2 regions of the Alkalihalobacillus phoenicis genome follow, and region 1 is predicted to be linked to the other one. Evidence: riboswitches for the same ligand, from Rfam matches in the RefSeq annotation. Region 1 holds a riboswitch; the other holds the start of a gene.
What was found. Region 1 has a riboswitch for FMN ahead of ribD (bifunctional diaminohydroxyphosphoribosylaminopyrimidine deaminase/5-amino-6-(5-phosphoribosylamino)uracil reductase RibD). Riboswitches for the same ligand answer to the same signal wherever they lie in the genome.
Positions count from the first base shown of each region.

Region 2: linked by a shared signal. The riboswitch ahead of AA0017_RS06370 (DMT family transporter) and the one ahead of ribD (bifunctional diaminohydroxyphosphoribosylaminopyrimidine deaminase/5-amino-6-(5-phosphoribosylamino)uracil reductase RibD) in region 1 are both predicted to bind FMN.

Region 1 covers NZ_CP154853.1:1,457,737-1,461,457, forward strand. Annotated here, with positions in the region: gene AA0017_RS06945 (malate synthase G) at 1-1,779, shown strand, start outside; FMN riboswitch at 2,005-2,159, shown strand; gene ribD (bifunctional diaminohydroxyphosphoribosylaminopyrimidine deaminase/5-amino-6-(5-phosphoribosylamino)uracil reductase RibD) at 2,353-3,432, shown strand; gene ribE (riboflavin synthase) at 3,435-3,721, shown strand, end outside.
Region 2 covers NZ_CP154853.1:1,343,023-1,346,743, reverse strand. Annotated here, with positions in the region: gene AA0017_RS06380 (hypothetical protein) at 1-41, opposite strand, end outside; gene cbpB (cyclic-di-AMP-binding protein CbpB) at 206-655, shown strand; FMN riboswitch at 779-928, shown strand; gene AA0017_RS06370 (DMT family transporter) at 1,049-2,020, shown strand; gene AA0017_RS06365 (SRPBCC family protein) at 2,046-2,507, opposite strand; gene AA0017_RS06360 (CPBP family intramembrane glutamic endopeptidase) at 2,539-3,144, shown strand.

The DNA of each region.
Region 1 (3,721 bases):
CTGTATGATGCCCTTTATGGAACAAATGTGATAGATGAAAGTGAAGATACTAAAAGAACAACTCAATACAATCCATTAAGAGGGAAGAAAGTTGTCGAGTATACAAAGTTATTTCTCGATAAAGTCATTCCTTTAGAGCAAGGAAGTCATAGTGAGGCGAAACAATATCAAATCACAGCAGGAACGCTTTCTATTGCGTTAGAAAATGGTCAAGTGACTAAATTAAAAGATCCGAAGAAGTTTATTGGTTATGTTGGTGAACTGGATGAACCGAAAACAATCCTTTGTCAAAATCATCAACTTCATTTCGAAATTAAAATTGATCGACATGATGAAATTGGGCAGTTTGATCAGGCAGGTATTAAAGATATTATTTTAGAATCGGCTTTAACGACAATCATGGATTGTGAAGATTCGGTCGCAGCTGTTGATACAACTGATAAAGTGCATATTTATCGTAACTGGCTTGGGTTAATGAAAGGAAATTTAACATCGACTTTTACGAAAAATGGTGTGCAGCTACTTCGGCAGTTAAATCAAGATCGCCATTATAGAAGAGGGAATGGAGAGGAATTTTCCCTATCAGGCCGTTCCCTTATGTTTATTCGTAATGTCGGCCATCTTATGACCTCAAATCTCATTTTAGATAAGGTTGGTCAAGAAGTGCCAGAGGGTATTATTGATGCGGTTATAACAAGCCTTATTGCGAAACATTCTATTATGGGCTTAAGTGAACTTAAAAATTCAAAGGAACGTTCGATTTATATCGTGAAACCGAAAATGCATGGTTCCGAAGAAGTTGAGTTCGCGAACCGAATATTTAATATGGTGGAAGATATGTTAGAAATGGAGCGCTATACATTAAAAATAGGGGTAATGGATGAAGAACGTCGTACATCCGTTAATTTAATCAATTGTATTGAAAAAGTAAAAGAACGGATTGCCTTTATTAATACAGGCTTTTTAGACCGTACGGGTGATGAAATCTTTACTTCAATGGAATTAGGGTCAGTCGTTCCGAAAGCAGAAATGAAGCAGGAGAAATGGTTACGGGCTTATGAACGGTCAAATGTAAAAAGTGGCTTAAAAACGGGGTTTCAACAACGTGCTCAGATCGGTAAAGGGATGTGGGCTATGCCAGATGAGATGAAGGCAATGTTAGAGCTAAAAAGTGATCACCCGAAGTCAGGAGCAAATACAGCCTGGGTTCCATCTCCAACAGCGGCCACTTTACATGCGATTCATTATCATCAAATTAATGTAGTCGATGTTCAAATGAAAAAAAGGGAGGATAATCATTCGTACTTAGAGGAGATCTTAACACCGCCGATTTCAAAAGAGCGTGCTTGGGATAGGCAAACGATTCAAAATGAATTAGATAACAATGTACAAGGAATATTAGGGTATGTTGTACGGTGGGTTCATCAAGGGGTTGGTTGCTCGAAAGTACCAGATATTCATAATGTCGGACTAATGGAAGATCGAGCGACATTAAGAATCTCAAGTCAACATATCGCCAATTGGTTACATCATCAGATTTGTACAGAAGAACAAGTCATCGACACCTTTTATCGAATGGCCAAAGTCGTGGACGAACAAAACCGTGATGATAAGACATACCGAGTATTAGTGCATAATGGGCAACGTTCTAACGCATTTGAAGCGGCGCTGGAACTAGTGCTTAAAGGTAGGGAGCAACCAAATGGTTATACGGAGCCAATTTTACATCGCTATCGACTGAAAGAAAAAGAAGAACATTTACAAAAACAAAGTATATAAATAGAATCAGAATAACACATAGTCAAACGCATTCAAATGTTTAGTTCAGCTTGTCGACAAAATCTCTGAAATGGGATAGTTGGCAAGCTTTTTTGTAAGAAAGTGTTTCCGCTCGAATAAGGTTGGAGTATAATAGGTTAAAATTTAATTTCTTGCAATTTTAAAGTACGGGTGATAAAATTCATATCAATCCAATGTTTATACTTTGATTGGAGAAAATTTCATATGATCCTTCGGGGCGGGGTGCAATTCCCCACCGGCGGTGATGAGGGTTTTTACCCTCTTAGTCCGTGACCCGCTCATTAGCTTTTAGTTAATGAACGGCTGACCTAGTGTAAGTCTAGGACCGACAGTAATAGTCTGGATGGGAGAAGGAGAGCATGTCTATTTGTTTACACAATCAATCTGTCTTTTTTGATAGTTTGTTTGCGTCTATTTGCTTTATTTAAAAAAACGGAGCTACCGGTTTATTTAAATATGGCTACAATTAGGCTTATTCAGTGCTAGTTTTTACATACCCCCGGGAGAGTTTATCTTTCGGGGTTTTTTCGTTTTTATTAGGAGGTGATGGAAGTGACGGATCAGGAATATATGAAGCTGGCGATTCGATTGGCTGAAAAAACAGAAGGGCAAACGTCCCCAAACCCTATGGTAGGTGCAGTTGTTGTGAAGGATGGCCAGGTCGTTGGTTTTGGTGCTCACCTCAAACGTGGCGAAGGTCATGCGGAAGTACTTGCCTTACAAATGGCAGATGAAAAAGCAGAAGGTTCAACCGTTTATGTGACGTTGGAACCTTGTAGCCATTATGGTAAAACCCCACCTTGTGCTGATTTGTTAGTCGAAAAAAAAGTAAAAAGAGTTGTGGTCGCTACGGTTGATCCAAATCCGCAAGTATCAGGTACAGGTATTACTCGTTTAAAAAAAGCAGGCATTCAAGTGACAGTAGGTGTATGTGAAGAAGAAGCGATTCAATTAAATGAAGTCTTCTTTTATTATATATTAACTAAACAGCCGTATGTCACGTTAAAAGCAGCGATGACTTTAGATGGAAAAATAGCAACGGTTACAGGTGAAAGTAAGTGGATTACGAGTGAGGAAGCTCGGGAGGATGTACACCAATACAGGCATAAACATGATGCGATTTTGGTAGGGATTGGGACAGTTCTTGCTGATAATCCAGCTTTAACAACGCGACTTGAATTCGGTGGGAAAAACCCAATTCGAATTGTCTTAGATAGTGAACTACGAATCCCACTCGATTCAAAGCTTGTAACAGATGGACTTGCTCCTACATGGGTGTTTACAAATCGAGAAACGCCTTTAGAAAAAGTGAAAAAGCTACAAAGTGTAGGAGTCGAAGTTTATCAGATTGGTACAGATTTAAATGATGTGCTTCGTACACTTGGTCAAAAGGAAATCACCTCCTTATTTGTTGAAGGTGGATCACAAATTCACGGACAATTTATCGAAAAGAAACTGGTCCAACAAGTCATTACTTATTTTGCCCCGAAGATGCTTGCTGGTGAAAGGGCTCCGACTTTTTCAGGAGGGAACGGAATTCAGTCTTTAGCCGAACATTTACGTTTGGAATTTGTGAGCATCGAGCAGCTTGGACCAGATATAAAAATCATTTCAAAAGTGCGGGAGGGTTGAGAATGTTTACTGGAATTGTCGAGGAAATTGGCGAAATTGCCACGGTGAAACAAAATGGTGAAGCGATTGTTATGAAAATAAATGCAAGAAAGGTTTTAGCAGATGTACATTTGGGTGATAGTATTTCTGTAAATGGTGTTTGTTTAACAGTAACCGAATTTAATCATCAGAGCTTTAGTGTTGATATGATGCCTGAAACGGTTAGAGCCACGAGTTTAAATGGACTAAATCGAGGGAGTAAAGTCAATTTAGAACGAGCGATGAAAGCGGATGGAAGGTTTGGGGGACA
Region 2 (3,721 bases), 110 kb from region 1:
TATGTCTCACAAATATAGGTTACCGTTTGTTTGGAATGCATTCTCTCACCTCATTTGTTAAAAAGTATCGCCAAATTCTCCAAAAAATATGAGAACTTTTTTACCTTCCAAATAAATGCCTTATTTCTTGACATACTCATTTTTGGAGCGGTACGATAAAGTAGAAGAATACTGTCAAACAAATATAATAAAAAGAAGTGATAACATGATTCAACATTTAAAAAATCAAACATTAATGGCAGGAGAATTACATGAATTAATTGTACCAATGGAAAAAGTGGCTCACGTACAATTAAAAAACCCCTTAGAACACGCTTTGCTCGTCCTTATTAAATCTGGATATACGGTTATTCCAGTCCTTGACCCGACGTATAAGCTACACGGCATCATAAGTAACTCTTTAATCCTAGATTCGTTATTAGGTGTTGAACAATTTGAAATGGAACGATTATCTAACCAAGTAGTCGCTGATGTTATGAATACAGATGTACCGACGATCAAAAAGGAAGATACCTTTTCAAGAGCTCTTAACTTAACAATCAACCATCCCTTCTTATGTGTCGTTGATGAGCGTGGAGAATTTTTAGGTATTTTAACAAGACGGTCGATTCTTGCCCTTGTAAGTAAATACTTACATAAACAAGAGAGTTCATAATAGCTTATAAAGGTTTCTATCCTCTTGAGAGGGTTATTTGCTCTATTTTTAATAACTTTTAAAAAGTAAGTATTGATTAATAACCAACATCGTATTATGATAAAAATATTATATGAACTGAATATGAATCTTCGGGGTTAGGTGAAATTCCTTACCGGCGGTGATGATTTATGATAAATCTTAGCCCGCGACTCTTTAAGTGCTCGACATTTAAAGATTGACTTGGTGACATTCCAAGGCCGACGGTTAAAGTCCGGATGGGAGGAGATCGAATAGTACGCTTGTTCTGATTGGCAACAATCGAGCACGTTTATTTCGTAAGCCTTCTTTTATTTAAAAAGAAGGCTTTCTCTTTTGTTAAGATTCCATGTTCAAACAAAAGGAGTTTGAGTTATGGTACAGTCAGATCAGTCTTTAAACAAACAGAAAGTAATGAAACATGGGTTTTGGTTTGTCGCAATTGGAGCAGCATTTTGGGGGATTAATCCGATTTTTCGGATGCTTTTACTAGATACTTTTACCTCTGCCCAAATTGTCTTATTAGAGCATGTCTTATTATTATTTATCGCGGTTCCGTTATTATGGGCGAATCGAGCGGACTTAAAATCAGTCAAGTTCAAACATTTAGGAGCGATTATCTTTATTGCTTGGGGTGGTTCAGCGTTAGCAACCATTCTTTTTACATTAGGTTTAACGTACGGGGAAATTAATATCGTCTTATTACTGCAGCAATTACAGCCATTATTTGCGATCTTTTTAGCGAGAATCATTTTAAAAGAGGCCCTACCACGCCATTTTGCAACGGCAGTTATCATTGCTTTGATGGGGACCTATTTATTAACATTTGGATTTAATTTTCCATTCGGTTCAGTGGGAGACTTTTTTCAAGCGGCAAGTCTACTCTCTATTGCAGCGGCAGCCTTATGGGGCGGTTCAACTGTGATGGGAAGATATTTATTAAATGATATGAAATACGAGACCGTTACCGCTTTACGTTTTATCGTGGCTTTGCCATTATTAATTATGATCGTCGCCTTCCAAGGAGCAGCATGGTCATTGCCAGCAACAACAGGGGCATCAGCTATTATCTTTATTAACCTTGCTGCCTCTGCCTTAATCCCTGGTTTATTAAGTATCTTAATCTACTATCGTGGACTAGCAAATACAAAAGCATCATTAGCGACCATTGCGGAGCTAAGTTTCCCAACAGTCGCCCTAATCATTAACTGGCTTGTTTTTAATGAGGTTGTTTCAGTTGCCCAATTTATCGGCTTCTTGCTCATTTGGTCGACTATGTACTTCTTATCGATTCAAAAGCAGCCAACACCAACCCATCGTGTTCCTGAACCGCTGACATCCGCATAAATGGTGAGTCACTTATCAAACACCCCTAATGAGAAACTCTCTTATTAGGGGTGTTTTTAGTTAAATATTGTTTTATCGCTTTCTCTCGACTCTTAAACATTTGCTGTAAAATGTTTTTTAATACAAAACTCGGAATTTTTGTTGTGATTTCTAGTCGATCACACATCACAGTATAAGCACCTTGCTGTTTAAATGTATGAGTATGTTTCCAATAATCTAGTGGGAAGGGCGGATTCATAGCTACATCAGTAAATTGACAATTAGCCTCATCTATTGTGATTTCGGCAAGCCATCTGTACGAGAGAAAACTTAGCGAAAAGTCGATTTCGACGATTTGTGTGCCGGATTCCACCTCTTCCAGCTTTAATTGTACAATCGGCGGAAAGCTTGTGATTTCAATTAAGTTTTTTGGATTAGAAAAAAAGGGCCATACGGTATTTAATTTTGCTGGTATAATGGTTGTGTACTGAAACACTTTTATATCCATACAAACACCTCGATTTAAATATTTAGATAGGATGAGTCATTTGAAACATACATATTTAGGCCTTCTTTTAGCGTCTGTTCTTTTATTTATTAGTTTTCTCTGGCAACCATTTGATTTTTGGATTATTTTTCCGATATCGTTAGCACTGTTAACGCTCTACGCCTTACTATTCACGGAAACTCCCCTCTTTCAAACGGTCACAAAAGGGTGGCTAGCTGCCCCTGCAAGTGGCATCATGATTTACCTAGTATTCGCCCTTGGGAAAGAGCTTTTAATTCTGACAGGCATTCCTTTACTTGTGTCATTAGAACAGCTGTATCAACTCGTCCAACCAAAAGAATGGTATCATTATATTTGGTTGTTTTTTATTCTCATACCAGGTGAAGAGTTTTTTTGGCGTTACTTTATGTTAAATCAATGGCTACATAAATTTTCGGCTACGAAGGCCATTTTGATCGCTACCCTATTTTATGGGGTTGTCCACCTATTATCAGGCTCACTTTTACTCGTATTAGCCGCCTTAATGGCCGGCCTTGTTTGGAATTACCTTTACTATCGCACACAAAACATTTGGGCCGTCATCTTCTGCCATCAAATATTCAATTTATTTCTACTTGTTTTGTTTCCATTGTTATAACCGGTTGTGTTAATACTTATATTCACGCTAAAAGCTTTCAAAGTCAAAATGACCTTGAAAGCTTTTTTTCTTACACTTGATTTATTCATACTGTAATTTTAGTATTTGGCGAGTTTCATTACTAATTAACTCCACTTTCGCATCGAGAAAATCCGTTCAACTAGTTGGCAGAGCGAAAGGGAAGCTCTTAAACAAATGCCCTTGACACGTTTAAAAAGCGAGAGCGTACTAGCGAGAACGTACTATCACACAAAACGGATAAACTGCGCATCAAGAAAAAAATAATAGGCCCTCCGGCGGTCGCTCCCAAACAGACACTCCGCGTCCTGCAGGAACCTCATGAGCCTCCTCAGCACGCTTGCGGGGTCTCATTGGACGGTTTATTCCTGCGGGAGTCTCCGTGTCTGTTTGTCCGCTAGATAATGGAATCGAATCTAGGTTCAGTTTTCTCATTGAACAAAAAAACAGTCATGACTTCAAAGGACATTAGCTTGAGAATGATTTTTCTCCTTCCATGACTCATTCCGTTACAGTTGTAAACAAATCCGTGTGGATGCTCTGTACGTTAGCTAGATGA